DNA from 3 places in the Microbacterium sp. LWH3-1.2 genome. Region 2 is predicted to be linked to each of the others. Evidence: riboswitches for the same ligand, from Rfam matches in the RefSeq annotation. Region 2 holds a riboswitch; each other region holds the start of a gene.
What was found. A riboswitch is a leader RNA that binds a small molecule or an ion and turns the genes downstream of it on or off. The one in region 2 is predicted to bind thiamine pyrophosphate.

Region 1 (10,388 bases), 2.6 Mb from region 2:
CGGGTCCGCGGTCGCCGGACGCGCGACGGTGTTCGTCTTCCCCGACCTCAACACGGGCAACAACACCTATAAGGCGGTGCAGCGATCCGCGGGCGCCGTCGCGATCGGACCGGTGCTGCAGGGCCTCAACAAGCCCATCAACGACCTCTCTCGCGGCGCCCTCGTCGACGACATCGTCAACACGATCGCCATCACCGCGATCCAGGCGCAGGAGGCCGGTCGCTGAGACGGCGACCGGAACAAGAAGGGAACGCGCGATGACCCCGGTGCTCGTCATCAACAGCGGCTCATCGTCGTTCAAGTACCAGCTCCTCGACATGGACACCGAGCGCACGCTCGCGTCAGGCCTCGTCGAACGCATCGGCGACCCGATCGGCGTCGCCCGCCACACCGTGTACCCGACTCCGACGGACGGGCCCTCGCCGGCGTTCCTCGACGCCACGCGCACGCGGGAGCTCCCCATCCCCGACCACACTGCGGGCTTCGCCGTGATGCTCGAGGCATTCGCGTCCGACGGCCCGTCGCTCGACGAGACGCCGCCCGTCGCCGTCGGGCACCGGGTCGTGCACGGCGGCGCGCGCTTCTTCGAGCCCACCCTGATCACGCCGCTCGTCGAGATCAACATCGACGAGCTGTCAGTGCTCGCTCCCCTGCACAACCCGGCGAATCTCGCCGGGATCGTCGCCGCCCGCAGGGCGTTCCCCGACGTGCCGCACGTGGCCGTGTTCGACACCGCGTTCCATCAGACGCTGGGGCCCGCGGCCTACACCTACGCGATCGACGTCGAAGTCGCAGCATCCCATCGCATCCGCCGGTACGGCTTCCACGGCACGTCGCACAAGTTCGTGAGCGAGGCCGCGGCCGCCTTCCTCGGGCGCCCGCTCGCCGAGCTCAGGCAGATCGTGTTCCACCTCGGCAACGGGGCCTCGGTCACCGCGATCGACGGTGGCCGCTCGATCGACACCTCGATGGGGTTCACCCCTCTCGAGGGGCTCGTGATGGGCACGCGCTCGGGCGACATCGACCCGGCGGTCCTGTTCCAGCTCGAGCGGCGCGCCGGCATGTCGGTCGACGACCTGGACGACCTGCTCAACAAGCGCAGCGGACTGCTGGGGCTCGCGGGCTCCAACGATCTGCGCGACATCCGTGCCGCCATCGAACGCGGCGAGGAGAAGGCGATCCTGGCGTTCGAGGTGTACGTGCATCGGCTGCGCGCCTACGCCGGCGCCTACCTCGCGCAGCTCGGCGGCGCGGACGTCATCTCGTTCACGGCCGGGGTGGGCGAGAACGCACCCCTCGTGCGTGCCGGAGCGCTCGAGACGCTCGGCTTCGCAGGCGTCGAGCTCGATCCGGTGCGCAACGAAAGCCCCGAACGGGGCATCCGGGTCATCTCGACGGATGCCTCGAAGGTGACCGTGCTCGTCGTGCCGACCGACGAGGAGCTCGAGATCGCGCGTCAAACCCTGAGTGTCGCCCGCGCGTAAGCGTCACGGGGTGTCGACCGGACACTCGCGCCCATTACGCTTGCTGGACGGCGCGCTGCAGTGCCGAAGCATCCGTACCCGCATCCGGAGGTTCTGTGGCTGACGACGCCCTGCCCGATCTGACCGCCTACGAGGCCGTGCTGTTCGATCTGGACGGCGTCCTGACGCCCACCGCCGAAGTGCACATGCACGCATGGCAGACGATGTTCGAGGAGCTCTTCGCGGCATGGGACATCACCCCGCCGTACACCGAGCGCGACTACTTCGATCACCTCGACGGGAAGAAGCGCTACGACGGCGTGGCGAGCCTGCTGCGCTCCCGCGACGTGGAGGTGCCATGGGGCCACCCGTCCGACCCGGTGACGGCCGACACGGTGTGCGGGATCGGGAACCGCAAGAACGCCGTCTTCGAGCGTGTGCTGCGCGCCGACGGCATCGCCGCGTATCCGGGTTCCCTGCGTCTGCTCGACATGCTGGCCGCCGCCGGCACGCCCGTCGCGGTGGTGTCGAGCTCCAAGAACGCGGAGGAGGTGCTCGCGGCAGCCGGCATCCGTGATCGCTTCGCCGTCGTGATGGACGGCGTGATCGCCGAACGCGACCACCTCGCTTCGAAGCCCGCACCGGACGTGTTCGTCGAGGCGGCGCGGATGCTGGGGGTCGAGCCGTCGCGCAGCGTCGCGGTGGAGGACGCCATCAGCGGCGTGCAGTCCGCGGCCGCCGGCGGCTTCGCACTGGTGGTGGGCGTCGACCGCGGCGCCGGCGAGGACGACCTCGTCGCTGCGGGCGCCGACGTCGTGGTGAAGGATCTGGAGGAGTTCGCACGATGATCGATCGCGACCGGTTCCCCGTCGACCCGTGGCGCCTCGTCGAGACGTCGTTCCAGCTCGACGACACCGGCGTCACCGAGACGCTGTTCGCCGTGGGAAACGGCTACCTGGGCCTGCGCGGCAACCAGCCCGAGGGACGCCACGCACACGAGCACGGCACGTTCATCAACGGGTTCCATGAGACGTTCCCGATCCGTCACGCCGAGCAGGCCTACGGTTTCGCCGAGGTCGGCCAGACGATCATCAACGCCCCCGACGCCAAGGTCATGCGGGTCTACGTCGACGACGAGCCGCTGTCGCTCGACGTCGCCGACGTCCGCGAATACGAGCGGACGCTCGACATGCGCGACGGCGTGCAGCGCCGGCACATCCTGTGGGTCACACCGTCGGGCAAGGAGGTGCGGATCGACTACGAGCGGCTGGTGTCGTTCGAGGAGAAGCACCTCGCCGTCATGACGGTGGATGTCACCGTGCTCAACGCCGACGCGCCCGTCACCGTGAGCTGCCAGATCCTCAACCGCCAGGACGGCGAAGACGTCTACGGCGGCACGCCCACGGCTCCGCGCATGGCCGGCTTCGACCCGCGCAAGACGGAGAAGCTGCACGAGCGCGTGCTGCAGCCGCAGGAGTACTGGCAGGACAAGCTGCGCGCCGCCCTGTCGTACCGCGTCACCGACTCGGGCATGACGATCGCCGTCGTCGCCGACCACCTGGTCGAGACGGCGAACGAGTACACCTCGCGCACGCTGATCGAGCCCGACATCGCGAAGAACGTGTTCCGGGTGAACGCGAAGGCCGGCGTGCCGACCCGCGTCACGAAGCTCGTGAGCTATCACACGTCGCGCGGCGTACCCGCGCGGGAGCTCGTCGACCGCTGCCGCCGAACGCTCGACCGTGCGCTCGGCGAGAGCGTGGACGCGATCCGCGCGCAGCAGCGCGCGTGGCTCGACGCGTTCTGGGAGCGCTCGGACGTGCGCATCGGCGGCCACGACGACCTCCAGCAGGCGACGCGCTGGTGCCTGTTCCAGCTCGCGCAGGCGTCGGCGCGCGCCGATGGCCAGGGCGTGCCCGCGAAGGGCATGACCGGCTCGGGGTACTCCGGACACTACTTCTGGGACACCGAGATCTACGTGCTCCCGTTCCTCGCGTACACGACGCCGCTGTGGGCGCGCAATGCGCTGCGCATGCGGTACCTGATGCTGCCCGCCGCCCGGCGCCGGGCCTTCCAGCTCAACGAGGCCGGCGCGCTCTTCCCGTGGCGGACGATCAACGGCGAAGAGGCATCCGCGTACTACGCCGCCGGCACCGCGCAGTATCACATCAACGCCGACGTCAGCTACGCCCTCGCGAAGTATGTGCGTGCGACGGGCGATGACGAGTTCCTCTTCCGCGAGGGCGTCGACATCGCCGTCGAGACGGCGCGCCTGTGGGCGACGCTGGGCTTCTGGCGCTCGAGCGACGGCGTGGTCGACGGCGAGGGCGACACGTTCCACATCCACGGCGTCACGGGGCCCGACGAGTACACCACCGTCGTCAACGACAACCTCTTCACGAACGTCATGGCGCGGTTCAACCTCCGCTTCGCCGCCCGCACGATCCGGGAGATGGCCGAGGCCGACGGCGAGGTCTACCGCCAGATGGTCGACCGCCTCGCCCTGGAGCCGGGCGAGCCCGAGGCGTGGGAGCGGTCCGCCGAGGCCATGCACATCCCGTTCAGCCCGAGCCTGGGCATCCATCCGCAGGATCACGTGTTCCTCGAGCGCGAGATCTGGGACCTCGAGAACACTCCGCCCGACAAGCGACCCCTTCTGCTGCATTTCCACCCGCTGGTGATCTACCGGTACCAGGTTCTCAAGCAGGCTGACGTCGTGCTCGCGCTGTTCCTGCAGGGCAACCACTTCTCCGACGAGGACAAGCTCGCCGACTTCGAGTACTACGACCCGCTGACCACGGGCGACTCGACGCTGTCGGCGGTCGTGCAGTCGATCCTCGCCGCCGAGGTCGGCTACCAGGACCTCGCGCTCGAGTACTTCCGGCAGTCGATCTTCGTCGACCTCGGTGACCTGCACCACAACGCCGCCGACGGTGTGCATGTGGCGTCGGCCGGTGGCGTGTGGACCGCGCTGGTCTCCGGTTTCGGCGGCATGCGCGACCACTTCGGCGAGCTGTCATTCGACCCGCGGCTTCCCGCCTCGTGGCCATCCCTCGAGTTCGTGCTGCACTGGCACGGCACGCGCCTGGTCGTCACGGTCACCCGTGGCGAACTTCGCGTGCGGGCCACGGAGGGCGACCCCGTCGGCTTCAGCGTGCGGGGCGTGGGCTACGTGGTCGGTGCGGGCGAAGAGGTGGTGGCACCGCTCGCCGGGCAGGGGCCGGTCATCCCGGGCCGGCCGTCGCTGCGCGAGCTCGGCGACGCGCGCCGCGAGGACGGCTCACTGCTGTCGGCGTCGGTGCCCACCGTCACCTCGACGATCCCGATCATCGTGGGAGCCGCCGACGTCGAGCACGGCGCCGACGTCTAGCCGCTTCGCCAGGACAGGCGATCCGGCGGACGCAGGACGATACGAGCGGGAATCGTCCTGTGGCCGCCGGATCTCCTGATCTCGCCGGCGCCGCGCGTCACCCGTCGACGAGGGCGGGGCGCGCCGGGGCCTCGAAGAACTCGAGCTCGTGCGCCATCGACCGGGCGAACGCGGCGTTCATGCGGGCCCTCTCGCGGGGCCCGGCCTCGCGCGCCGCCGCGTCGGCGATCTCGATGGCACGTGCGGTCGCCTCCGCGAACGCGGGATCGCCGTACAGCGCGAGCCAATCGTCGTACGGATGCCCGTCGTGCCTGCGCGCGGCGAGCCGTGTGCCGAGGTCGGTATACAGCCAGAAGCACGGCAGCAGTGCGGCGACCAACTCGCCGTACGACGCCCCCGACGCGTGCAGATGGTTCGTGTAGGCGAGCATCTGCGGTTCGGGAACGGATGCTGCGGACTCGACGTGGGTCTCGTGGAGCCGGCGCTCCTCGACGATGGCGGACTCGGCCGAGCGCGCCCAGAAGACCTGCTCCTGCGCTGTCGGGGCAAGCGTGCTCGCCCGCGCCAGCACGCGGGAGTACTCGCCCAGGTAGAGGGCATCCTGCGCCAGATAGCGCAGGAACACCTCTCGCGGCAGCGAGCCGTCGCCGAGGCCGCCCACGAACCGGCCGGCGTCGACCTGCGCTCGGACGTCGGCCGAGGCATCCCATGCCCGCTGCGACCAGGAGCCGGCCGCACCCTGCGCGCGGCGCAGCTCGTGGAAGTGGTCGACCGGGCCGTTGCCGGTGCCGACGTGCAGCGCGTCCGCGTGAACGAGGGCGCCCGTCAGCCACTCCTTGGCGCGCTTCAGCGCGTCGGGCCACGACGCACCCGCCGCCCGCAGCGTCGCCATCGCCGACGACAGCGAACAGCCGGTGCCGTGGGTGTGGCGTGTGTCGACGCGTCGGCCGGCGAGCTCGTGCACCCCGTCGGGACCCACGATGGCGTCGGGGCAGGCGGCCCCTGCGAGGTGCCCGCCCTTCAGCAGCACGGTGGTGCCGCTGGCCTGGACGAGAGCGCGGGCGTCGTCGACCGCGTGCTCCCATGTCGTCGCCGCGGGGCGCCCGGTGAGCACCGCCAGCTCGGCGAGGTTCGGGGTGACGAGATCGGCCTCCGCGCACAGCGCGCGCAGTTCGTCCTCGGCGGCCGGATCCAGCAGCCGGTCGCCGCTGGTGGCGACCATGACCGGATCGAGCACGACCACCGGAGGGCGCACCCGCGCCAGCCACTCCCGGACCGTGCCGATGATCTCGGCGGACTGCAGCATCCCGATCTTGACGGCGTCGATCCGGACATCGTCCGACACGGCGTCCAGTTGCGCTCCGAGGAACGCGACGGGCGGCACGTGGACGTCGCGGACGCCGCGCGTGTTCTGCGCGACGAGAGCGGTGACGACGGCCATGCCATAGCCGCCGAGCGCCCCGATCGACTTGAGGTCGGCCTGCACGCCTGCGCCGCCAGTCGGATCGGTGCCGGCGATGCTGAGCACCCGGGGGATCGCTGTCACCGCGCCGCCTCCAGCCTCGCGTCCGGGGTGCGTCCCCTGGACGAGCCCGAGGGGTCGGTCGGCGCGTCGGCCAGCGGGTCGTGGCACGCGTCTCGAAGTGCCCGCGTCATCGCGCCGGGGTCGTCGGCGGCGCAGATCGCCGACACCACCGCGATGCCGGCCGCCCCGGCCCAGCGCAGCGCCGGCACATCGTCCACCGTCACGCCCCCGATCGCGATGCACGGCAGAGGGGCGGTCGCGGCGAGCGCGGCGAATCCGTCTATCCCCAGCACCGGAGGGTGATCCGGCTTGGTGGAGGTCGGGCGGATCACGCCCACGCCGAGATAGTCGATCGTCCGCGGGGGGAGTGCGGATGCCGCGGCAAGATGCGCCACGGTGTTCGCCGTCCACCCGATCACGGCATGCGTGCCGAGCAGTCGCCGCGCGGTCTCCGGCGGCAGATCGCTCTGACCGAGGTGCACGCCGTCGATGCGCGCCCCGGCATCGCGGGCAGCGAGGGCGACGTCGACGCGGTCGTCGATGACCAGCAGGCTGCGCCCGTCGACGACCCCCGACAGCACGACGGCCTGCCGCAGCAGCTCGCGGGCGGTGACGGACTTCGCCCGCAGCTGCACGACGTCCGCGCCCGCACCCGCGGCGGCATCGACGATGTCGCAGAGCCGGTCGAAGGGCACCCGCTCGTCGGTGACCAGGTGCAGGTCCCCGCGGCGCATCGCAACGACGCCGCTCATCGGAGGGCGAGGGTGTCGGCGACGCGCGCGTCGAGCTCGGCCGAGTCGGCCGCGAGGGCGTCCAGCGCGTCGAGGAAGGCCACGGCGAACGACCCCGGCCCCTCCGCACGAGCGGCCGCGCGTTCCGACGCGACCGCATAGAGGACGGATGCCGCCACCGCCGCCTCGAACGGCGCGCACACGCCGACGAGCGCGGCCATCACCGCGCCCAGTGAGCAGCCGCCGCCGGTGACGCGGGTGAGGAGCGCGTCCCCGCCGTGGATACGGACGACATGCTCGCCGTCGGTGACGAGATCGACCGGACCCGACACGGCGACCACGCCGCCGGTGCGCAGCGCGAGCGATCGTGCGGCGCCGGCAGCAGCATCCGTTCCATCCGTCGCGTCGACTCCGCGACCGCCGCCGCCCTCGCCGGCGAGGGCGAGGATCTCCGAGGCGTTGCCGCGGACGATGGCGGGACGGTGCTCGAGCAGTTCGGCGACGACGGCCGTGCGCACAGGGAGAACGCCGACGGCGACGGGATCGAGCACCCAGCTCGAGGTGGCGCGGACCGCCTCGCGAGCGGCATCGCGCTGCTCGGCGGTGGGCGTGCCGAGGTTCACCAGCACTCCGTCGGCGATCCCCGCGAAGAGCCCGGCCTCGCCCGGGATGTCGCACATCGCGGGCGAGGCGCCCACCGCGAGCAGGGCGTTCGCCGTGTAGTTCGTCACCACCGCGTTCGTGATGCACTGCACCAGGGGTGACGCCTCCCGCAGCGCCGTCAGCGCGGTGGCGGGGGAGAAGGGGGACAGGTGTGCTTCGGTGCGCGCGTTCATCGCGACATCCCTTCGCTCGCATGATCGAGATCAGGTTCGACGGGTGTGCTCTCAGCCCGCCGTGCGGGCACCCCGTGTCACTGCGGAGCAATCTAGCAGGCGATCTCGACGGGGCATCGCCGTGTGTCGACGTCGCCCGCGGGCGCGGTGGAGCCGAAGCCGCGATGCGATGCGATGCGCCCGCCGAAGTGTCGGCCCCACGCCGTAGGCTGGGGGAGTGACCACTGCCCTGTACCGCCGCTACCGGCCCGAGTCGTTCGGCGAGATGATCGGGCAGTCGCAGGTCACCGAGCCGCTCATGACGGCATTGCGCGGCGATCGCGTCGGTCATGCGTACCTGTTCTCGGGTCCCCGAGGGTGCGGAAAGACCACGTCGGCGCGTATTCTCGCGCGCTGCCTCAACTGCGCGCAGGGTCCGACCGACACACCGTGCGGCACGTGCGACAGCTGTGTCGAGCTCGGTCGCGGTGGCGGCGGCTCGCTCGACGTCGTCGAGATCGACGCCGCGAGTCACAACGGCGTCGACGACGCCCGCGATCTGCGCGAGCGCGCGGTGTTCGCGCCTGCCCGCGACCGCTTCAAGATCTTCATCCTCGACGAGGCGCACATGGTCACGCCGCAGGGCTTCAACGCCCTGCTGAAGCTCGTGGAAGAGCCGCCCGACCACGTGAAGTTCATCTTCGCCACGACCGAGCCCGAGAAGGTCATCGGCACCATCCGCTCGCGCACGCACCACTACCCGTTCCGCCTCGTGCCACCGGCGGCGATGCTCGAGTACGTCGAGCAGCTGTGCGGGCAGGAGGGTGTCGACGTCGAGCAGGGCGTACTGCCCCTGGTCGTGCGCGCCGGCGGCGGCTCTCCGCGAGACACGCTGTCGCTGCTCGACCAGCTCATCGCCGGTTCGGAAGACGCGAAGGTCACCTACGCCCGCGCCGTCGCGCTCCTCGGCTACACGCACGCCGAGCTGCTCGACGAGGTGATCGACGCCTTCGCCGCGTCCGACGCGTCGGCCGCCTTCGCCGCGGTCGACCGCGTGGTGCAGACCGGACAAGACCCCCGCCGCTTCGTCGACGACCTGCTCGAGCGCCTGCGCGACCTCATCGTCGTGTCGGCGACCGGCCAGGGCGCCTCTGCCGTGCTGCGCGGCGTCTCCGCGGACGACCTCGCGCGCATGCGGCGTCAGGCCGACGCGTTCGGCCCGGCACGGCTGTCGCACATCGCCGACCTCGTCATCGCGACCCTCGACGACATGACCGGCGCCACCTCGCCGCGGCTGCAACTCGAGCTGATGGTCGCGCGGGTGCTCGCACGCGGCGCAGGCGCCGCGCCCGCTGCGGCGCCGGTCGTCCCCCCTGCGTCGGTCGCTGTGCCGGCCGCTCCGGTCGCGCCGTCTGCCGCGGCTCCGACCGCCGCGGCTCCGACCGCCGCGGCTCCGACCGCGCCGACCGCCGAGCCGGCGCCCATGGCTGCACCTCCCGTACCCGCCGGACCGGTCACCCTCGACCGCCTGCAGCAGTCCTGGCCGCAGGTGCTCGCGCAACTCGAGAACGTGAGTCGCTCGTCCTGGATGCTCGCGTCGGGCGCCCGCACCGTGGCGCTCGACGACGACGTGCTCACGCTGGCGTTCTCGAGCCAGAGCGACGTGGCGAAGTTCAAGCAGCTCGCTGCCGGCAAGGGGCCCAGCGAAGACCTGCGCCAGGCGATCCTGGCCGTGCTCGGCATCCGCGTGAAGTACATCGCCCGTCACGACCCCGCCGGCGGATCCGGGCCCGCCCCGATGGCGCCGGCGGCATCCGACCCCGGCCGCGAGGCTCCGCGCCAGGCGGCAGAGGCACCGACGACGCGCTCCACCGATGACGTGCCGAGCGGGTCGCGGAACGCGCAGGCCGCGCCACCGCGTGCGTCAGCATCGGCCGCGCCACGGGCGGCGGCTCCTGCCGCCGTGCCCCGGGCGACGGCTTCGGCGCCGGCATCCGTCGCGCCCGTGACGGACTGGGCTGTCGCGGCCATCCCCTCCGACGACGACGCCCCGCCGCCTGACCCGGGCCCCGCTGCCTTCCCCGCTGAGATGCCCGCGCAGTTCGCGGTCGACGACGAGCCCGAAGATGCCGAGGCCGCGACTGCACGGGTCGCGACGCTCGCGCCGCCGCGCGAGGGCCAGGTCCTGCCGCGCACGGAGATCGCTCCGCCGTCCGAGCGCGACGATGACGATGACGACACGGACGCTGTCTCTGATCTTCCGGTGCCTCCGACGGTCGCGCCGCCGCTGACGCCGGTGGTGACGACGCGCAACGGTGGCGTGCAGCGCTACGGCGAGGCGGTGGTGCGCCAGGTGCTCGGCGCCACGTTCGTCCGCGAGGAGCCCTACGAGCCGCCCACGAGGTTCAGCTAGCCCATGTACGACGGCATCGTCCAAGACCTCATCGACGAATTCGGCCGCCTTCCCGGGATCGGGCCGAAATC
Region 2 (10,388 bases):
ACGGCCCAGTTCCCGCGTGCCGCATGCGCCGTCTCGGAGGCCGGCCACCGCGTAGGCGATGACGCTGATCGCGCCCGCCGCACCCACCGTCCACCACTGGGACGGCAGGACGAGCACACCGAGCACCAGCACGAGGAGCAGGAGCGTCTTCGGACCGGCCGGCATCCGATAGAGCCAGCTGTCGCCGGGTCGGTACAGCGTCAGCATCGCAGAGCCGCCTCGTACTCGGCCACCACAGCCCCGGGCTCACCGACCGCCACGACCCGCCCTCCGGCGAAGAGCACCGCCTGCTCGCAGCGCTGCGCCAGGGCGAGGTCGTGGGTCACCAGGAGAAGCCGGTGCCCCTCGTCCCGGAGCAGGTGGTCGGCGACACGGCGCGCATTGCGGGCGTCGAGGTAGGCGGTCGGCTCGTCTGCGATCACCAGGTCGGGGTGGCGCACGAACGCGCCGCACAGCGCGAGCAGCTGCTTCTGTCCGCCCGACAGGTCGTGCGCGGAGCGGTCGGCGAGCGGCGTGAGCCCGAACCTCGCGAGGGCGGCTGAGACCCGTTCGCGGACGTCGGCGGGCGGCATCCGTTCGGCCCGGAGTGAGAACGCGACGTCCTCGGCGACGGTGGGCATCACGATCTGCGCGTCGGGGTTGCTGAACACGATCGCGGTGCGTCGTCGCAGTTCCGCCGCATGCCTGACAGCGTCGAGCCCCAGGACGCTGATCGTCCCGCTGGTGGGTCGCACCAGGCCGCCGATGAGGCGGGCGAACGTCGACTTGCCCGAGCCGTTCTCGCCGATGACCGCGACGGTGCGCGCGGCGAGGTCGACCGTCACGTCGCGCAGGACGTCGGTCTCGCCGAGGCGGAGATCGGCGGCGACCAGCCGGATCGTCATCGCACCACCTCGACGACGGCGGCGATTCCCAGCCCACCGCCGACCGACGCCGCGGCGACACCGAGCGTGCCCGCCGGCCGGTCCGCGCGCACGAGCCGGGCGAACAGCCGCACCAGAGCGACCGCCCCGCTCGCGCCCCACGGATGACCGAGGGCGAGCGCGCCGCCGTCCGCGCACACCCGTGGGTCGTCCTCGTCGACGCCGATTCGGTCGAGCACGGCGATGCTCTGCGCGGCGAAGGCTTCCACGATCTCGAACGCCTCGACGTCGGCGACCGTCGCGCCTGCTGCGCGCAGCGCGGAGTGGATGCCGGGCGCCGCGCCGATGCCGGGCAGCGCGGGGTCGCAGCCGACCACCGCGGCCGTGCGTACGGCGAGACCGGGCGCGGTGCCGGCGGGAGCGACGACGACGACGGCCGCGCCGTCGCCGATGCGCGTCGAGGTGCCCGCCGTGACGGTTCCGCCGGGGAAGAGGGCAGGCAGTCGTGGCAGCAGCGGCTCGGCGCCGCCGATCGCGTCGTCGTGGCGGAGTCCCGCGAACGGGACGAGCTCGGCGTCGAAGCGACCGGCGGCGAGCGCGGCCCGCGCCCGCGCGTGACTGCGCGCCGCATGTGCGTCCTGCCGGCTCCGTGGGATGCCGTCGTGCGCCGCGAGGTCCTCGGCCGCCCGTGTCATGTCGGGGTCGGGGAAGCCCGGCGGGGTGAAGGGGGCGCGGTCGTACGGCACGCCGTCCGTGATGCGCACCGGGGCGGTCGAGGGGCTCTCGACGCCCCCGGCCACCCGCACGCGCTCGTCGCCCGCGCGGATCGCGGCCACCGCGTCGACCACGGCGGCGAGCGCGCTGCCGCACTGCCTGTCGACGGTGCCGCCAGGAACCTCGGGACCGAGCCCCGCGGCAAGTGCGGCGATCCGCCCGGGGTTGCCACCCGGGCCCATGCAGTTGCCGAGCAGGACGTCGGCCACGTCGACGGGCGAACAGGTCAGTGCCTGCGCATCCGCCAGTGCCTCTCGGATCACTGCCCCGCCGAGGTCGCCGACGCTCCGTCCAGCGAGTCCCCGGCCACGCGTGGCGATGGGCGTCCGCCGGGCGGCGATGATCACGGGGTCGCGGTCAGACGACAAGGCGCGACACCTCCCCATCGCACACTCGGCGCACGGCTTCGGCGCGCGCCGCTTTGCCCGACGCGGTGCGCGGCAGCTCGCCGGCGAACCACTGGCGTGGGCGATGCGCCGGTGCCAGGCGCGTCGCAATGATCTCGCGCAGAGCGGCGTCGGGGCCGGGGCCTTCGAGCTCGACGAATGCCGCGATCAGCGCCCCGATCCGTTCGCGTGGAAGACCGAACACGATCGCATCGCGGACACCCGGGATCGTGCGCAGAACCTCTTCGACCTCCTCGGGCACGATCGTCGCGGATGCGCTCAGGATGGCATCGTCCGCGCGTCCGAGGAGACGCAGTCGTCCGTCGATGAGCTCGGCGCGGTCGCCGACCGTCGCCCAATCGCCGTCGCGGCGCAGCGGACCGGGCGCGCCCGCGTACCCGGACGCCACGAACGGCGACCGCACCCACAGCTCGCCGTCGCGGATCGCCAGCTCGACGCCGGGAAACGCGCGCATTCCGTCGCCGTGGTCGATGGCGACGAACGAGAGCTCGGCCGCCCCGTAGTAAGACACGACACGGATGCCGGCAACCCGCGCCCGCTCCCGGAGCGCGGTGTCGAGGTGCGAGCCCCCCACGAGCGCGGTCCGCAGCTGCGGTGGCGCGCCCGCGTCGAGAATCGCCCGCAGTGCCTGCGGAGTGCCGTGCAGGCACGTGACCTCCGCGCCGTCGACGGCGCCGAGCACCGGGCGCGGGCCACCCGACAGTGCGTGCGCGATCGAGAAGAGCGTCAGCGAGGAGGCGGGCGGCGCGGTCAGTGCCACCGCCTCGCCCGGATCCGCGCACAGCAGTTCCGAGATCGCCGGGAACGAGTCGCTCCACGAGGATGCGGTGCGCAGAACGAGCCGTGGACTGCCGCTGCTCCCCGACGTGAGCGAGGCCCAGGCGATGCCCTCGGGCGAGCCGGCCTTTGCTGCCGCCCCGAGCACCGCCTCCCATTGGGCGCGGGGCCAGCGAGGATCGCCCACGAGCGGGATGTCGCCCGCATCGCGAACCTCGCGCACACGCTCGAGGAGACCGGCGACCTCGCCGCCCAGCGGGATGATCACGACACGGTGGTGGGATCGCTGTCGGCCACGGCGGCGGGCTTCATCGTCCACGTCCGGCGGAACGCCCGCGGGTATGCCCGCACCAGCGAGACCACGATCGCCGTCGCGAGCACGGCCTTCACGAGGTCGCCGGGCACGAACACCAGGCTGGTCAGCGCCGTCTCTCCGAGCGGCAGTCGCGTCACGAGGCTCTGCACCGGGATTCCGAAGGCGTAGACGACGAGGATGCCGCCGACCACGATCCCGAGCAGCGTGCGCCCGGTCGTGGGCTTGCGGCCGCCGGCGTGCACGATGAGCCCGATCACGATCGCGCCGGCGATCCACCCGAGCAGGTAGCCGGCGGACGGTCCGAAGAACACCCCGATCCCGCCGCGACCGCCCGCCAACAGCGGCATGCCCGCCGCGACGAGACCGAGCAGCACCGTGACCGAGAGCGCACCGAGCCAGGGGCCGAGGATGGCGCCCGCGAGCATCACGCCGAGAGTCTGCGCCGTGATCGGGACCGACCCCAGGATCGTGAACCCTCCCGGCAGGCCCAGGACGGCGATGATGGCGGCGAACACCGCGACGCGGGCGAGAGCGGTCGCGTCGAGTGCGCTCGCGCGTGCCGGTCGGTCGAGTGAGGAAGCGGGGGGTGTGGCCATCGGACGAGGTCCCTTCTGCCGGGGAGGAGTGTCACCTGAACACCGTTCACTAGAACAGTGTTCAATATAGTGGGCTGATGGGGACGGCGAGAGCAAATCGGGGTCACACCCGTGACGAGGTGGCGCACGCCGCGATGCGGATCCTCGACGAGTACGGCCTCCCCGACCTGACGATGCGCCGGCTCGCGGCCGCGCTGGAGGTGCAGCCCAGCGCCCTCTACTGGCATTTCCCGAACAAGCAGAGCCTGCTGGCGGAACTCTCCGACCGGATCGTCACCGAGGTCGACCCCGGATCGGCTGACCTGCATTGGGCGTCTCGGGTTCGCGCCGAAGCCTCCGCGCTGCGCCGAGCGCTGCTGGCCCACCGCGACGGTGCTGAGCTCGTCGCGAGCACCTTCGCTCTCGGGCTCGGATCCCGGGCAGCGCACGAGCGCCTCGCCGCAGCGATCGCCGCCGGCGGATTCGACGACGAATCGGTCCGTCGGGCGACATCCGCCCTGCTGCACTTCGTGCTCGGTCAGGTCCTGCACGAGCAGCAACGACAGCAGTACCGCCAACTGGGCGTTCACGGCGACCCGCCTGGGGCACTCCGGCACGACGACGTCCCCGAGGCCGATTTCGCGTTCGGTGTCGAACTCCTCGTGGGGGGTTTGCGGTCCCGTCGCCTCGACGGCTGACCGACGGGATCCGACACGGTGTGCGTCGGCCCGGACGGTTGCGGTACCGTTGCGCTATCCACACGGGTGCCCTCGCAAGGGCTGAGATCGGGCTGACGCGGCCCGCGACCGTTCGAACCTGTCCGGGTAATGCCGGCGAAGGAAGTAGGAGTCGCCTCCATGGAGTCCGTCCATTCATCACGCGTTCTCGCGCATCTGCACGACGCCGAACACGACATCCGAGTGCCTGTCGACCAGATTCTGCTGGACCCGTCTCCCGACGGCTCGACCAACGCACCCGTGACCGTGTACCGCACGCAAGGGTCTGAGAGCGACCCGGAGCGGGGACTCGAGCCGCTGCGCGAGAAGTGGATCGTCGCCCGCGACGACACCGACGAGTATTCCGGCCGCGACCGCGACCTTCACGACGACGGCCGTTCCGCGGTGCGCCGGGGCGCAGCATCCGTCGAATGGAAAGGCGAGAAGCGCCGCCCGCGCCGGGCGAAGGCGGGGCGCAGGGTCACTCAGATGCATTACGCCCGGAACGGGGTGATCACCCCGGAGATGCGGTTCGTCGCACTGCGCGAGGGCTGCGACGTGGAGCTGGTGCGCTCCGAGGTCGCGGCCGGGCGGGCGATCATCCCGAGCAACGTGAATCACCCCGAGTCGGAGCCGATGATCATCGGCAAGGCATTCCTCGTGAAGATCAACGCCAACATCGGCAACTCCGCGGTGACGAGCTCGATCGCCGACGAGGTGTCCAAGCTGCAGTGGGCGACGACCTGGGGCGCCGACACCGTGATGGACCTGTCGACCGGGGATGACATCCACACCACCCGCGAGTGGATCGTGCGCAACTCGCCGGTGCCGATCGGCACTGTGCCGATCTACCAGGCGCTCGAGAAGGTGAACGGCGACGCGTCGGCGCTCACCTGGGAGGTCTATCGCGACACGGTCATCGAGCAGTGCGAGCAAGGCGTGGACTACATGACCGTCCACGCCGGCGTGCTGCTGCGGTACGTTCCGCTCACGGCCGAGCGGGTCACCGGCATCGTCTCACGCGGCGGCTCGATCATGGCCGGCTGGTGCCTGGCGCACCACCAGGAGAACTTCCTGTACACCCACTTCGACGAGCTCTGCGAGATCTTCGCCCAGTACGACGTCGCCTTCTCGCTCGGTGACGGACTTCGTCCGGGATCGATCGCCGACGCCAACGACGCCGCGCAGTTCGCGGAACTCGACACCCTCGCCGAGCTGACCAGGCGGGCGTGGAAGCGCGACGTCCAGGTGATGGTCGAGGGCCCCGGCCACGTGCCGTTCCATCTGGTGCGCGAGAACGTCGAGCGCCAGCAGGAGCTGTGCGACGGTGCGCCGTTCTACACGCTCGGGCCGCTCGTGACGGACGTTGCGCCTGGCTACGACCACATCACGTCCGCGATCGGGGCCACCGAGATCGCCCGCTACGGGACGGCGATGCTCTGCTACGTCACCCCGAAGGAACACCTCGGGCTGCCGAACCGCGACGACGTGAAGACCGGCGTGATCACCTACAAGATCGCCGCGCACGCAGCCGACCTCGCGAAGGGGCACCCGGGCGCGCATGCTCGGGATGACGCGCTCTCGAAGGCGCGGTTCGAATTCCGGTGGCGGGACCAGTTCGCGCTGTCGCTCGACCCGGTCACGGCGGAGGCATTCCACGACGAAACCCTGCCGGCCGAGCCGGCGAAGACAGCGCACTTCTGCTCGATGTGCGGGCCGAAGTTCTGCTCCATGCGCATCTCGCAGGACATCCGCGATCAGTTCGGGCTCGTCACCGAGTCCGCGCGGGCCGCCGGGATGGTGGAGAAGGCCGCGGAGTTCAGGGATTCCGGCGGGAGGGTCTACCTTCCCGTGACGGCGCTGCGGGCGCAGTAGGGCTCGCAATGGCCGACCGATCGACAGCCGATGTGATCGTCGTCGGAGGAGGGATCATCGGGCTGAGCATCGCGTGGCGCGCCGCGCGGAGCGGGCGCTCGGTGCAACTCGTCGACCCGGCTCCGGCTCAGGGAGCCACCTTCGCGGCGGCGGGAATGCTCGCTCCGGTCAGCGAGTACAACTTCCAGGAGGATGCGCTCCTGCCCGCGATGCGGGAGTCCGCGGCACTGTATCCCGGATTCGTGCGCGAGCTGGAACCGGTGGACGAGGCGGTGGGTTACCTCCGCAACGAGACGCTGCTGGTCGGTGTCGACCACGGGGACCGGCAGGCGCTGGCAGATCTCCACGCCGCCCATCGTCGTGCTCAGCTCGACGTCGAGCCGCTGACGACGAGCGACGCTCGAATCCGCGAACCGTTGCTCGGGCCGCGGGTGACCAGTGTCTACCGTGTTGCGGGCGACCATCAGATCGACCCCCGCATGCTCGCGGCCCGGCTCCTCGACGAGCTCGTGCGCGCGGCCCGCCAGGGGCGGCAGGTGGGGATCGTCCGCGTGCAGGCAGTCGGGCTCCTGCATCTCGACCGGGCAGCGGACGACTCCGATGTCATCGGCGTCCGGCTGGCGGATGGTACGACGATCGGCGGGGCGGAGGTGGTGCTCGCGAACGGGGTCGGTGCGCGCGCCATCCAGGGACTTCCGGGTCGGCTCGATCTCCCGCTTCGGCTCGTGTACGGCGACGTCCTCCGGCTGCGGGTGCCCGAGCGGCTCCGCCACCTTCTCCGAAGCACGGTGCGTGCCCTGGTTCACGGGGAGAGCGTCTACCTGGTGCCCCGCTCCGACGGCACGCTCGTCGTCGGCGCGACGCAGCGCGAGGACGGCTTGGATGCTGTGTCCGCAGGTGGCGTGCACCGGCTCCTGCGTGACGCGCAGCAGGTTGTTCCTGCGGTGGGGGAGTTGCCGCTCATCGAAGCGACGGCGCGGCCGCGACCGGGCACACCCGACAACGCACCTCTGCTGGGCCGCGTTCGGAGCCGGAACGGCGCGGCCGTCCCCGGGCTGGTCGTCGCGACCGGCTTCTTCCGGCACGGGGTCCTTCTCGCCCCGCTCGCCGCAGACATCGCCCTCGGGCTCATCGACGGCCGCGCCGATCCGCGATGGAGCCCGTTCCGCCCCGATCGATTCACCACCGCTCCCGCAGATCTCTTGGCAGAAAGGCTCCACCGATGACCACGATCACCGTCAACGGCGAACCCCATCACGCGTCCGCGCCTCAGTCGGTCGCCGATCTGGTGCAAGGGATCCTGGGCGTTCGCGTCGCCACCGATGGCACCATCCCCGACGGCAGGACCCTCGGCATCGCCGTCGCGGTCAACTCGGTCATCGTCCCTCGCGCGGGATGGGCACGCGAGCAGCTCGCCGACGGCGATGCGGTCGAGATCGTCAGCGCCACACAGGGAGGCTGACGTGGCCACCGACACCCTGCGCATCGACGGCGTCGACCTCGGCTCACGACTGATCATGGGCACGGGCGGAGCCCCGAGCCATGCCTTGCTCGGCGACGCCCTGCGGGCCTCCGGCACCGAACTCACCACCGTCTCGATGCGTCGGCATGACCCGTCGAGCACAGGCTCCCTGTTCCAGCTCCTGAACGACCATGGCATCCGGCTGCTTCCGAACACTGCAGGATGCCTCACCGCGAGGGAGGCGGTGCTCACCGCCGAACTGGCACGCGAGGCGCTGTCCACCAACTGGATAAAACTCGAGGTGATCGCGGACGAGAACACCCTCCTCCCCGATGGCGCCGAACTCGCCGCCGCCACCGAGCAGCTCGTCGGCCAGGGATTCGTCGTCTTCGCATACACCAACGACGACCCGGCACTCGCCCTGCGCCTGGAAGAACTGGGCGCCGCCGCCGTGATGCCGCTGGGCGCGCCGATCGGGACAGGGCTCGGCATCCTCAACCCGCACAACATCTCCCTCATCGTCGAACGGGCCGGCGTCCCGATCGTGCTGGACGCCGGCATCGGCACTGCATCCGACGCCGCCCTCGCCATGGAGCTCGGCTGCGACGCCGTGCTGCTGGCGACCGCTGTCACCCGCGCACAGGACCCCGTCGGCATGGCGACGGCCTTCCGACACGCCGTCGTCGCCGGGCGGCTCGCCCACCGGTCGGGCCGCATCCCCCGCCGCGCCGCCGCCCGAGCCTCCTCCGCCATGGAAGGACGACCGGACCTATGACAACCGCCTCGGCTCGGGTGGTCCCGCCACCGCTCGTCCCTCCGGCGCCGACGCTCGCGCCCGAAGAACTCGACCGGTACTCCCGGCACATCCTTCTTCCCGAGATCGGCGGGACGGGTCAACGGCGGCTGAAGAACGCGCGCGTGCTGGTCATCGGCGCCGGCGGACTCGGATCCCCGGTCCTCCTCTACCTCGCAGCCGCCGGCGTCGGCACGGTGGGGATCGTCGACGACGACCGCGTGGAAGCCAGCAACCTGCAGCGCCAGATCGTCCATGGCGTCGGCGATGTCGGCCGCCTCAAGGTCGACTCGGCGCGCGATGCGCTCGCCGCGCTCAACCCCCTGGTGGAGGTCCGCACCCATCCGGTGCGCCTGTCGAGCGAGAACGCCGTGACGATGTTCGAGCAGTACGACCTCGTCATCGACGGCGCAGACAACTTCGCGACCCGCTACCTCGTGTCCGATGCTGCCGCCGTGACCGGCAAGCCGTGCGTGTGGGGCTCGATCCTCCGATTCGGCGCCCAGGTCAGCGTCTTCTGGAACACCTGCGGACCCACCTATCGCGACCTCTACCCCGACGTCCCTCCGCCGGAATCGGCCCCATCGTGCGGCGAGGCCGGCGTGCTGGGAGTGCTCTGCGGAGTCGCCGGCTCGATGATGGCCGGGGAGGCGATCAAGCTCATCACCGGCACCGGAAGACCTCTGCTCGGGCGGCTCGCCGTCTTCGACCTCGCTGAGGCCACCTGGCGCGAGTTGAGGATCCAGCCCGACTCCGACCGACCGCCGATCGCCGAGGTCCGACATCAGGGAGATCCGTGCGGCCTCAGCATCCCGGCTACCGACGCACCCGACATCATCACCGTCGAGCAGCTGCGCACGTCGCTCTTCGAGCGCTCGTCGGGCCAGGCGGCGTTCGAGCTGCTCGACGTCCGCGAGGCGGACGAACACGCTCGAGCGCATATCTCGGGCTCCCGTTCCGTGCCGCTCACCCGGCTCCGCAGCGACGGCCCGGGTCGCCTCGGCGTGCCCTCCGAGCTCCCGATCATCGTCTATTGCGCAGCCGGGCCGCGTGCGCGGGCCGCGGCGATGCTCCTCTCAGCCGCCGGGCACCGGGATGTGCGTGTCCTCGCCGGAGGATTCGACCGATGGACTGCGCTGTCCGGCCGACCCTGATCACCGGCGCGCGCCGTCGATCGCGCGTTGAGCGATGGGCCCGCCACCACAGCCGGCTCGAGCCAACCCTCACCCCGCCGCGCAACGGTCCGCGAGCTCGGCTACGCGGAGTCTCTCAGGGGCTCGAGAGCGGTGAGGACGAGGTCCAGGCCGAAGACGAACTCCTCCGCCGGGTCGAAGCCGGCAGCGACGAGCGCCGTGGCTGACTCGTGGAGGTAGGGGAACTCGTCATGAGGCAGCTGAGGCAGATAGGCATCCTCGATCACGTCCGCGAGCTCGTCCGCGGTGTCGAACGGCAGGCTGGCTGCCTGCAGCGCGAAACCGTAGACATAGCTGTCGAGCACCCAGTTGGCGTGCGTCGCCATCAAGGCCGAGAAGCCGGCCCGCCGGAGGCGGGCGGTGACCGCTTCGTGGTGGCGGAGGTTCGCGGGCCCGGGAGATGTCCGCGACTCCATCAGACCGTTCGCCCACGGGTGTCGTGCGAGAACCTGTCGCGCGGATGTCGCCCGCCGTCGTATCGCTGACTGCCAGTCGCCCTCTTCGGGCGGGAGTTCGATCTCCTCGAACACGATGTCGATCATCGTGTCGAGCAACTCCTCCTTGCCCGCGACGTAGTGGTAGAGCGACATCACGCCCGCGCCGAGCGCGTCGGCCAGCCTGCGCATGCTCAGCCCGT
Region 3 (10,388 bases), 540 kb from region 2:
GCATCCGTCTTCAACTCCGGACTGCTCGCGAAGGACGAGCCGTCCCGCGACGACCGGTACGAGTACGGGCGGATGCCGGAGCCGCTGTGGGAGCGCCTGCAGTCGATCCTCGCCGTGTGCCGCGCGCACGACGTGCCGCTGCCCGCCGCGGCCGTGCAGTTCCCGCTCCGCGACGCATCCGTGCGCTCGGTCGTCGTCGGCGGCAGCCGACCCGAGCAGTTGCGCCGGAACGCCGAGCTCATGGCGGTCGACATCCCCGCCGCCCTGTGGGACGACCTGGCCGCCGCGGGCCTCATCCGCTGACGAAGGGATCCTCATGCTCGAGGGCATCAACCCGCTGCTCACGGGGGAGTTGCTGCTCCACCTGGATCGCATGGGTCATTCCGACGCGGTCGTGATCGCCGACGCGCACTTCCCGGCGTGGGCGATCGGCGTGCGCGTCGTCGACCTTCCCGGCACGACGACCCCCGACGTGCTGGCGGCCGTGCGGAGCGTCGTGCCGCTCGACGACGCGCCCGCGCTCGACCTGATGACGTCGGCCGACGGAGAGGTGCTCGACGTGCAGCGCGAGCTCGCTGCCGCGGCAGGCGTCGACCTCCCGCGCTACATCGACAGGTTCGAGTACTACGAGGTCGCGAAGGCCGCGTACCTCGTCGTGCGCACGGGGGAGACCCGCACCTACGGGAATGCGCTGCTGCGCAAGGGCGTGGTCGGGCACCCGTCCGCCTGAGGGGGTCGCGGCCCCGCCTCAGCCGTTGAGGCCGAAGAGGTCCATCGGGTGCGTGAGGCGCCACCACGGCGACGGCTCGGTGATCTCGGCCGCGAGGGTCAGGTCGACGGTGGCCGCGTCGAGCGGTCCGGTCACGCTGAGCGAGCCGACGACTTCGCCGGCGTCGCGGCTGTCGCCCAGGTGGTAGGTGGTCGTGACGGTGCCGCTGCCACCGTTCCACAGGATCACCGACGCGTCGCCCGACGTGACGATGTCGACCTTGTCGCCCCACAGCGTCTCGACCTGACCGGCGACCGTGCTCGTTGTCACCGAGGGCTTGAGCTGCAGTTCCGACTCCATCTGCGCGTACAGCGCTCGGGACGCGGCGAGGCGTGCCTCGTCGTCGGACTGACCCAGCACCGATGCGTACAGGCGCACGGTCTTGTCGCCGATCATGACGTCCTTGGCCGAGAGCAGGTTCCAGGCGTCGAGCGTTCCGGTCTTGATGCCGACGACGCCCGGATCGGCGAGGAGACCGTTCGTGTTCTCGACCTTCCCCGCGCCCGGAAGATCCACGGACTGCTTCGCGACGATCTCGGCGATCACGGGGTGCGCCAGGGCCTTCTGCGCAAGCGTCACGAGGGCCTGGGGACTGGCCTCGTTACGCGGGTCCATGCCGGTGGGCTCGCGGACGGTGACGCCCGCAACGCCGTGGGCCGTGAGCCACGCGTTGGCGGCGGAGGCGTACACCGCGTCGGAGGGCCAGATGCCCTGGGCCAGGCGGTCGGCGTAGTTGTTCGCGGAGCCGACGAGCATGCCCTCGAGCATCTGGTACTCGGTGAGCGACCCCCCGACCGGGACGTCGAGCGCGGACTCGCCGCCCGAGCGGTACTGCCAGTAGCGCGAGCGGTCGGCCGACGAGAAGCGGTATTCCGGGCCCTGCTCGCCGACGGCGAGCGGCATCTCCTCCAGCACGACGAGCGCGGTCACCACCTTGGTGATGCTGGCGATCGCGGCGGGGTCGGCGGTCGAGGCGAGTGTTCCCGGGATGCCGGCGACGGCCTCCGCCGCGCTCCCCTCGGCGGGCCACGCGGGCGCGGCGGCGGGCGCCGCGATCGGCTGCACCTGGATCGCGGTCACCGTGGGGGCGACGGCGTGCAGAGGCCACAGCAGCATCGTCGCCGCGTACGCGCCGACGACGGCCGCGATCGCGAGCGTCGGCACGACGACGGCGGCCCGCAGGGGCGAGCGCCGGGGGGCGTCGGCGAGGAGATCGGCGTCGACCGTCACGTACGGCGTCGCCGCCGCGGTCAGGTCGACGGGCGCCGCGACGCGTTCGACGACGGTCTCGTCGACCCAGGCGAGCGCCGTGCGACCGTTCGGGGCGCCGGCTGCCGTCGTGGCGGTGGTGACGGTCGGGAGCGAGAGGCCGGAGGGGTCGACAACCTCCGTCGGGTTCCATGTCGCGACCGAGGGCACATCGGCGACGGGCACGGTCGCGATCGTCGGAGCGACCGGGGTCACATCGACCGGAGCCGTGCTCGTGGGCGGGGACACGGCATCCGTCTCACCCGTCTGCATCGTGAGGACGCCGACCTCAGGGACCTCTTCGGGACCCGGCGTCGGAACGGCACCGGTCTGCACGCGGCGCGCGCGACGCGTGGGCGCAGGGGTGTCGTCCGATGTCACCCACCCAAAATACCTGCTGAACCGGCGGTATACTCGTCGCCACAACCACGGGAGTCCGGTGAGTCGGGCTGAGAGGAAGCGACCCACGCTTCGACCGTCGAACCTGATCCGGATCATGCCGGCGCAGGGAGGAGATCACATGCACGCGTCCACGTCCGCATCCACCCCCGTTGCGGGCCGTTCGCAGGGCCCGCGCAGCCTGCGCTGGCGGGTCGTCGACATCGTCGTCGCCGCGGTGCTCGGTGTCGCGATCGGCCTCGTCTTCTGGGCCTGGAACACCGTCGGCTACGCCTGGTTCATCGCGATGGACGGCCTCACGCCGGGTCTCGGCGGCATCGCGGTCGGCATCTGGCTCATCGGCGGCGTCATCGGCGGCCTCGTCATCCGCAAGCCCGGCGCGGCGCTCCTGGTCGAGGTGATCGCCGCGATCGTGTCGATGCTCATCGGCAACGTGTGGGGTGTGTCGACTCTGCTGTCGGGACTGGTTCAGGGCCTCGGCGCCGAGCTGATCTTCGCGATCTTCCTGTACCGCCGCTTCACTCTTCCCGTCGCGATGCTCGCCGGTGCGGGCGCCGCTGTCGGCGCGTGGGTGTTCGAGCTCTTCTACGGCAGCTCGCCCAACATCCTGAAGACCCTCGAGTTCAACGTCATCTATCTGGTGTCGCTGGTCGTGTCGGGGGCACTGCTCGCGGGCGTCGTCGGCTGGTTCGCCGTGCGCGGGCTCGCGGCGACCGGAGCGCTGGGCCGTTTCGCCGTCGGACGCGAAGCGCGCCGCGAGGTCTGACGTGTCGGCGACCCGCCCGGCTCGCATCACGGCGGCGGGCTGGGGCTGGCGGTACGGCGGACGGCGGGCTCCCGCCGTCCGCGATGTCTCGTTCGCGATCGAGCCCGGCCAGCGCGTGCTCCTGCTGGGCGCGTCGGGCGCGGGCAAGTCCACGCTCCTCGCCGGGATGGCCGGCCTCCTCGGCGGCGCCGACGAGGGCGAAGAGACCGGCACGCTCCTCATCGACGGCGAGCGCGCGGAGACCCACCGTGGCCGCGTCGGGCTCGTGCTGCAAGACCCCGACTCGGGCGTCGTACTGTCGAAGGTCGGCGATGACGTGGCCTTCGGCTGCGAGAACCTCGGCGTGCCGGCATCCGAGATCCCTTCCCGCGTGGCCGAAGCGCTCGACGCCGTCGGGCTCGACGTGCCCGTCGTCCGCGCGACGAAGGCGCTCTCGGGCGGGCAGAAGCAGCGACTCGCCCTCGCCGGCGTCCTGGCGATGCGGCCCGGCGTGCTGCTGCTCGACGAGCCCACCGCCAATCTCGATCCGGACGGTGTCCGCGAGGTGCGCGACGCCGTCGAGCGCGCGGTGCGCGAGACCGGCGCCACCCTCGTCGTGATCGAGCACCGGACCGCCGTGTGGGCCGACCTGATGGACCGCGTCATCGTGGTCGGCGCTGACGGCGGGCTCCTCGCCGACGGCACGCCGGCCGAGGTGTTCGCGCGCCACGGTGCCACGCTCGCCGCCGCGGGGGTGTGGGTGCCGGGCCATCCGGTCGATCTGCCCGTGCTCGCCGCAGCCCCGGCGGAGGCGCCGACGGCGGTGGCAGCATCCGCTCTCTCGATCTCCCGTGACGGCCGCACGATCGTGCGCGCGGGGCTCGACCTCGCCGTCCCGCGGGCCGCGGCGACGGTGATCACCGGGCCGAACGGCGCCGGAAAGTCGACGCTCGCGCTGACGCTCGCGGGGCTGCTGCCCGAGGCGGCGGGTCGCGTCGAGTGCGCACCCGAGCTGGCAGGACGCTCTGGGCGACGCCCCTCGAGATGGACGTCGCGCGAGCTGCTCACGCGCATCGGCACCGTGTTCCAGGAACCCGAGCACCAGTTCCTCGCCCCGACCGTGCGCGACGAGCTCGCGATCGGACCGCGATCGCGGGGCGTCGATGCGGCCGCGGTCGACGAGATCGTCGGAGAGCTCCTCGAACGGCTGCACCTCGCGCCCCTCGCCGCCGCGAACCCGTTCACGCTGTCGGGTGGCCAGAAGCGCCGGCTGTCGGTGGCGACCGTGCTCGCCGACGCGCCACCGGTCATCGTGCTCGACGAGCCGACCTTCGGACAGGACCGTCGCGGGTGGATCGAGCTCGTGCAGCTGCTGCAGTCCGAGATCGCGGCGGGCACGACGGTCGTCGCCGTCACCCACGACGAGGACGTGCTGCGTCATCTCGGTGGCCACCGCATCGAGCTCGGCGCTCCCGTGCATGCGGGGGCGCCATCGTGACCGCCATCGACACGCGCGCCGTCGAGGCCCCGGCGCCTTCCCCCGCCTGGCTCGACGGGGTGAACCCCGTCACCAAGATCGTGCTCGCGCTGCTGCTGTCGGTGCCCCTCTTCGCCTCGATCGACGCCACCAGCGCCCTCGTGGCGATCGTGCTCCAGCTCGCCTGCATCCCGCTGACCGGCTTGGCGGCCGTGACGGTGCTGAAACGGATGCTGCCGATCCTGGTCTTCGCGCCGGTCGCGGGTGTGAGCATGCTGCTGTACGCGGAACCGGGCGGCACCGTGTACTGGTCGTTCTGGTACGCGACGATCAGCGACGACTCGATCGCGCTGGCCGTCGCGGTGTGCCTGCGAGTGCTCGCGCTCGCACTGCCGACGATCCTGCTCTTCGGTCGCACCGATCCCACCGAACTCGCCGAGGCGCTCGCACAGGTCGCGAAGCTGCCCTCGCGGTTCGTGCTCGGCGTGCTCGCGGGCACCCGCACGCTGGGGCTCTTCCTCGACGACTGGCGCAGCATGAGCCTCGCGCGTCGCGCGCGCGGCGTCGGCGACTCGGGCGCCATCCGCCGGTTCTTCTCGATGGCGTTCGTGCTGCTCGTGTTCGCGGTGCGTCGCGGCACCAAGCTCGCGATGGCGATGGAGGCGCGCGGCTTCGGCTCCGGCATCCCGCGCACGTGGGCGCGCCCGTCGCGCCTGCACCCGCGCGACGCGGTGGCGCTGCTCGGCGGCACCGTGATCATGGCGTTGGCGATCGGCGCCGCGGTGGCCGCGGGCACCTTCCGCTTCGTCTGGTCGTGAGCCTCCCGGCGACCGAAGTCGCGCGGGCGTGATCCCAGGGCCCGAGGTCAGCCGCCGGCCACCAGCCGCTCGTAGCCGGGCTGGAGCGCGGGGAAGTAATCGTCCCACTTGACCGTTGCGACCTCGACGCCGGCCTGGGCGGCCACCAGTCGATCGAGGTAGTACTCCCAGCCCGGCCCGATCGAGCCGACCTCGTCCTCAGGGTTGAGTCGCTGGCCGAAGGTGAGCACCGTGTCTCCGTGCTCGTCCGAGGCGAGCTCGAACCAGAGGTGCCACGCACCCGACCCGGCCGAGGTGTCGCCGGCGAAGCGCCGGGGGCGGTCGCACTCGAGGATCGTGTACTCCTCGGCCGCGGCATCCGGATCCTCCGCCGTCATGTAGAACGTGACGTGCCCGCTCGCTGGATCGCCCTCCCAGCGGCCGATCCAGCGCTCGAGCCGCGCCGAGTCGGTGAGCTCGCGCCACACCTCGTCGGCCGTCGCGCGGAAGCGTCGCAGGATCACGAGGTTGGGCTTGCCGTCGATGTCGCAGACGTTGCCGGTGATGTCGGTCATGTCGCGTTCCAGAGCTCCCGGTAGTACGACAGGCGCTCGCGATCGGGTTCGACCCCGTACGCCTCGATGAGGGCGTCCTCCCATCCCTCGCCATAGTTCCACGCCGTCGACATCGACGCCACGGCGATGTCGGCCCAGCGGTCGCCGACGCCCAGAGCCCCGAGGTCGACGTGCCCGCTCCACCGGCCGTCGCGGCCGATCAGGGTGTTGGGGCAGCAGGCGTCGCCATGGCACACGACGAGCCGGTCGATCGGCGGCGCGTCGCGCAACGCCTCGGGAAGACGGATGCCGCGTCCCGCCGCGTTCGCGATCCGCGCGGGCACGCGCCAGTCGAACGGGCAGTCATCGACCGGCAGCGCGTCGTGCAGGGCGCGCAGACCCTGGCCGACGACGCGGACGGCGGTGGCGGCATCCGCGATCCATCGCGGATCGACCGCCGACAGCCCGGGGAGGGCCGCCGTGACCAGCCATTCGTGGCCCTCGTCGCCCCCGGCTTCGAGAACCTGCGGCACGGGGGTGTAGGCCGCCGCCCACCGCAGGCGCTCGGCCTCGCCGTCGAACGACGTCTCGTCGTTGCGCGGACCGTACTTGACGTAGCGGCCGTCGGCGGTGCGGAACGTCATGCCGCCGAGCTCGTTGACCCACACCGGGGTGAGCTGCGCGCCGCGCGCGAGCCGCGCGACGGTCTCGGGGACCTCGACGTCTTCGAGCGGAATCGTCACCTGCCCATCCTCTCGTGAACTCCGGGCCGGGGTCAGGATTCGAGGGCCTCGCGGAGGAGGACAGCGTGGTCGCGGGTGTGGTCGTGGACCGGGTGCAGCAGTACCACGCCCGGGGCGGGCCCGTCGTACACGCGCGTGAGGCGGATCTCCCTGCGCCCATCCGACCCGGCGGCCCGCCCGCGCGCCGCCGGCATGGTGGGATGGAGACATGGACACCGCACGCGTCACCCGGCGCCGAGGCCCCCTGAGCGCGCTGGAGGGCCCGTCGCCCGCGATCGCGATCGGCGACGTCGCCGCCCGGCATGTGAGGCTCATGCCCGATGGCCTGGCCCGGCACATCGGCGAGCGGGCGTCGGAGTTCGTGATGTGGGCGCAGGTGCACACCGTCACGGTGGATCCGCCGTCGACCCGCTTTCCGTACCCGGCGCTCGGCGACACGGCCGTGGCGCTCCTGGGCGGGTCGCTCGGCGGCCTCGAGATGGGTGAGACGGCAGAGACCCCGACCTTCGTCGTCGCCGTCGCGACCCTCGACGGCGAGCGGCGCGAGTGGCGCGCCACGCAGCACTATCTCTCGGGCTACCGACGCGCGGACGCGCAGGCGACCACGCGGCTCGTCGAGTATCTCGTCGCGCGCGGGGAGGCACGCCTGCTGCTCGGCCGGCCCGCCGAGCTGCTCGACCGCGTCGCCGCGCTCCTGCGCCCCGCCCCGAGGATCGGGCCGTGACGGCCGAAACCCCGGCCGGTTAGCCTGGGGCACGCATACCGCGCGGTGCGCGGTGGGACTGAGTCCCGCGTATGCTGATACGCGGTTCCGCAGAATCCGGACTTCGAAGGAGAATCCATGGACGTCACGGGCACCTCCGCTCTCGTCACCGGTGGTGCGAGCGGACTCGGCCTGGCCACGGCCCGGCGACTCGCCGCCGCGGGCGCGACCGTCACGATCCTCGACCTGCCGAGCTCGGCGGGCGCCGAGGTCGCTGCAGAGCTCGGGGGATCGTTCGCGCCGGCGGACGTCACGAGCCCGGAACAGGTGGCAGCCGCGGTCGCGACGGCCGCAGCATCCGGCCCTCTGCGCGTCGTCGTGAACTGCGCCGGCATCGCCCCGCCGGCCAAGGTGCTCGATCGCCAGGGCAACCCGTCGCCGCTCGAGGGCTTCGAGCGGATCATCCGCGTGAACCTCATCGGCACGTACAACGTCATCTCGCAGGCCTCGGCGGCCATCGCGAAGACCGAGCCCACCGCCGACGGCGACGGTGCGTCCGGCGAGAGGGGCGTCATCGTGAACACCGCGAGCGTCGCCGCCTTCGACGGCCAGATCGGGCAGCCCGCGTATTCGGCGTCGAAGGGCGGCGTGCACGCCATGACCCTGCCGATCGCCCGCGAGCTCGCGCGGTACGGCATCCGCGTCGTGACGATCGCCCCGGGCATCATGGAGACCCCCATGCTGATGGGCCTGCCGCAGGCCGCACAGGACTCCCTCGGCGAGCAGGTGCCGTACCCGCAGCGCCTCGGCAAGCCCGACGAGTACGCACGCCTGGTGATGTCCATCGTCGACAACGGCTACCTCAACGGCGAGACCATCCGCCTCGACGGCGCCATCCGCATGGCGCCGAAGTAAGGAGAAACGTGAGCGACTCGATCCTCGTCACCCGCGACGGCGCCCTGGCGCGCGTGACCTTCAACCGGCCGGCGTTCCTGAACGCGATGGGCTTCGAGATGGGCGCCCGCTGGCGTGCCGTCGCCCACGAGCTCACCGCCGACTCGTCCGTGGGGGCCATCATCCTGGATGCCGCGGGCCCGGCCTTCTGCGCCGGCGGCGACGTGCACGAGATGGCGACGTCCGGGGCGTCGGGTGCGGAGGTCACCGGCGCCGCGCACACGATCCACGACGGCATCCGGACGTTCGTCGAGTCGGACAAGCCCATCGTCGCCGCGGTCCAGGGCGCGGTCGCGGGCGGCGGGCTGGGTCTCATGCTCACCGCCGACTACGTCGTCGCGTCGGAGCAGTCCAAGTTCGTGAGCAAGTACGCCAACATCGGGCTCACGCCCGACCTCGGCGTCTCGACGCTTCTGCCCGCGGCCGTCGGCCAGCGCCGAGCGCTGCAGCTGCTCCTGCAGGACCTCACGATCGACGCCCCCACAGCACTCGACTGGGGCCTGGTGACCGAAGTCGTGCCCGCGGCCGACGTCGCCGCGCGCGCCGAGGCGGTGGCGCGGTTCTGGCTCGACAACGCCACCGGCGCTTTCGGGCAGGCCAAGCGCCTCGTCCGCACGGGCGCCGGGCGCCCGTTCGCCGAGAACCTCGACGACGAGGCCCGCTCGATCGGCGCGCGCTTCGACACCGACGAGGCCAAGACACGCGTCGCGGCCTTCGCCGCAGCATCCGCCAAGTCCCGATCCTGACCCGATCCTGACCCGAGGAGACCCCGAGATGAGCGACAAGCCCCTCGCCGGCAAGACGATCCTGATGTCGGGCGGCAGCCGCGGCATCGGCCTCGCGATCGCGCTGCGCGCGGCGCGCGACGGCGCCAACATCGCACTGCTGGCCAAGACCGACACCCCGCACCCCAAGCTCGAGGGGACCGTGCACTCGGCGGCCGAAGAGATCCGCGCCGCCGGAGGACACGCGCTGCCGATCGTCGGCGACGTGCGCAACGACGACGACGTCACCGAGGCCGTGCTCAAGACGCAGGGCGAGTTCGGCGGCATCGACATCGTGGTGAACAACGCGTCCGTCATCGACCTGTCGCGCTCGCTCGACCTCGACGCCAAGAAGTACGACCTCATGCAGGACGTCAACGTGCGCGGGACGTTCATGCTCTCGCGCGCGGCGGTGCCGATCCTGAGGGAGGCGGCGAACCCGCACATCCTCTCGCTCTCGCCGCCGCTCAACCTCTCGCCGAAGTGGCTCGGCGGACACACGGGGTACACGCTCGCGAAGTACGGAATGACGATGGCGACGCTGGGGATCGCGGCGGAGTTCGCCGACGCCGGCATCGCCGCGAACACGCTGTGGCCGCGCACCACCATCGCGACCGCCGCCGTGCAGTTCGCCCTCGGCGGCGACCGCATGATGAAGGTCAGCCGCACGCCCGAGATCTACGCCGACGCCGCCCACGAGATCTTCACCAAGCCGTCGCGCGAGTACACCGGGCAGACCCTCATCGTCGAGGACGTGCTCGAGGCCGCGGGCGTGACCGACTTCTCGGGCTACGCCGCTGTGCCGGGCACGCCGGACGAGGCGCTGTTCCCCGACATCTTCCTGGACTGAGCTCGCCCGCGGACCTCCGGCCTCGCCGAGACCGGGGATCCGCCGCGAAGCCGGCGACGTCGTCCTCGGTCTCGGCGAGATCCCCTTGTCTCGCCGCGGCACTACCTCGTCCGGGCGCGCGGACGTAGGGTGGGCGCATGGCGGTGCGGAGCCTGTTCCCCATCCTGCTGGCGCGCGAACTCCCCGAGCTCGTGCGTTTCTACGAGCGGGCGCTCGGCGGGGTCGTCGACTACCGGTTCCCCGACGAGCACGGCGCCGACGCCTACGTGTCGCTCAAGATCGACGGGGTGTCCCTCGGCATCGGCCGCGACGACGACGCGCTGCCGCCCGGTGCGGGCGAACGGGTCGGCCTCTGGTTCTACGTCGACGACGTCGACCGCACGTT

Region 1: another riboswitch for thiamine pyrophosphate. It lies ahead of thiM (hydroxyethylthiazole kinase); the one in region 2 lies ahead of thiC (phosphomethylpyrimidine synthase ThiC).
Region 3: another riboswitch for thiamine pyrophosphate. It lies ahead of MRBLWH3_RS02235 (ECF transporter S component); the one in region 2 lies ahead of thiC (phosphomethylpyrimidine synthase ThiC).

Annotation. Positions count from the first base shown of each region.
Region 1 covers NZ_JBEGIK010000001.1:3,622,065-3,632,452, reverse strand. Annotated here, with positions in the region: gene pta (phosphate acetyltransferase) at 1-226, shown strand, start outside; gene MRBLWH3_RS16945 (acetate/propionate family kinase) at 258-1,484, shown strand; gene MRBLWH3_RS16940 (HAD family hydrolase) at 1,580-2,311, shown strand; gene MRBLWH3_RS16935 (glycoside hydrolase family 65 protein) at 2,308-4,833, shown strand; gene thiD (bifunctional hydroxymethylpyrimidine kinase/phosphomethylpyrimidine kinase) at 4,931-6,379, opposite strand; gene thiE (thiamine phosphate synthase) at 6,376-7,110, opposite strand; gene thiM (hydroxyethylthiazole kinase) at 7,107-7,925, opposite strand; TPP riboswitch at 7,916-8,010, opposite strand; gene MRBLWH3_RS16915 (DNA polymerase III subunit gamma and tau) at 8,143-10,317, shown strand; gene recR (recombination mediator RecR) at 10,321-10,388, shown strand, end outside.
Region 2 covers NZ_JBEGIK010000001.1:1,010,712-1,021,099, forward strand. Annotated here, with positions in the region: gene MRBLWH3_RS04825 (energy-coupling factor transporter transmembrane protein EcfT) at 1-207, opposite strand, end outside; gene MRBLWH3_RS04830 (energy-coupling factor ABC transporter ATP-binding protein) at 201-884, opposite strand; gene MRBLWH3_RS04835 (thiolase family protein) at 881-2,005, opposite strand; gene MRBLWH3_RS04840 (class I adenylate-forming enzyme family protein) at 1,995-3,089, opposite strand; gene MRBLWH3_RS04845 (biotin transporter BioY) at 3,086-3,733, opposite strand; gene MRBLWH3_RS04850 (TetR/AcrR family transcriptional regulator C-terminal domain-containing protein) at 3,811-4,410, shown strand; TPP riboswitch at 4,463-4,571, shown strand; gene thiC (phosphomethylpyrimidine synthase ThiC) at 4,570-6,303, shown strand; gene thiO (glycine oxidase ThiO) at 6,312-7,529, shown strand; gene thiS (sulfur carrier protein ThiS) at 7,526-7,765, shown strand; gene MRBLWH3_RS04870 (thiazole synthase) at 7,728-8,540, shown strand; gene moeB (molybdopterin-synthase adenylyltransferase MoeB) at 8,537-9,712, shown strand; gene MRBLWH3_RS04880 (TetR/AcrR family transcriptional regulator) at 9,814-10,388, opposite strand, start outside.
Region 3 covers NZ_JBEGIK010000001.1:465,755-476,142, reverse strand. Annotated here, with positions in the region: gene MRBLWH3_RS02250 (aldo/keto reductase) at 1-303, shown strand, start outside; gene MRBLWH3_RS02245 (RbsD/FucU family protein) at 317-730, shown strand; gene MRBLWH3_RS02240 (D-alanyl-D-alanine carboxypeptidase family protein) at 749-2,398, opposite strand; TPP riboswitch at 2,436-2,545, shown strand; gene MRBLWH3_RS02235 (ECF transporter S component) at 2,538-3,182, shown strand; gene MRBLWH3_RS02230 (ABC transporter ATP-binding protein) at 3,184-4,659, shown strand; gene MRBLWH3_RS02225 (energy-coupling factor transporter transmembrane component T family protein) at 4,665-5,456, shown strand; gene MRBLWH3_RS02220 (SRPBCC domain-containing protein) at 5,504-6,010, opposite strand; gene MRBLWH3_RS02215 (aminoglycoside 3'-phosphotransferase) at 6,007-6,732, opposite strand; gene MRBLWH3_RS02210 (hypothetical protein) at 6,941-7,456, shown strand; gene MRBLWH3_RS02205 (SDR family NAD(P)-dependent oxidoreductase) at 7,574-8,350, shown strand; gene MRBLWH3_RS02200 (enoyl-CoA hydratase/isomerase family protein) at 8,359-9,135, shown strand; gene MRBLWH3_RS02195 (SDR family oxidoreductase) at 9,164-10,003, shown strand; gene MRBLWH3_RS02190 (VOC family protein) at 10,141-10,388, shown strand, end outside.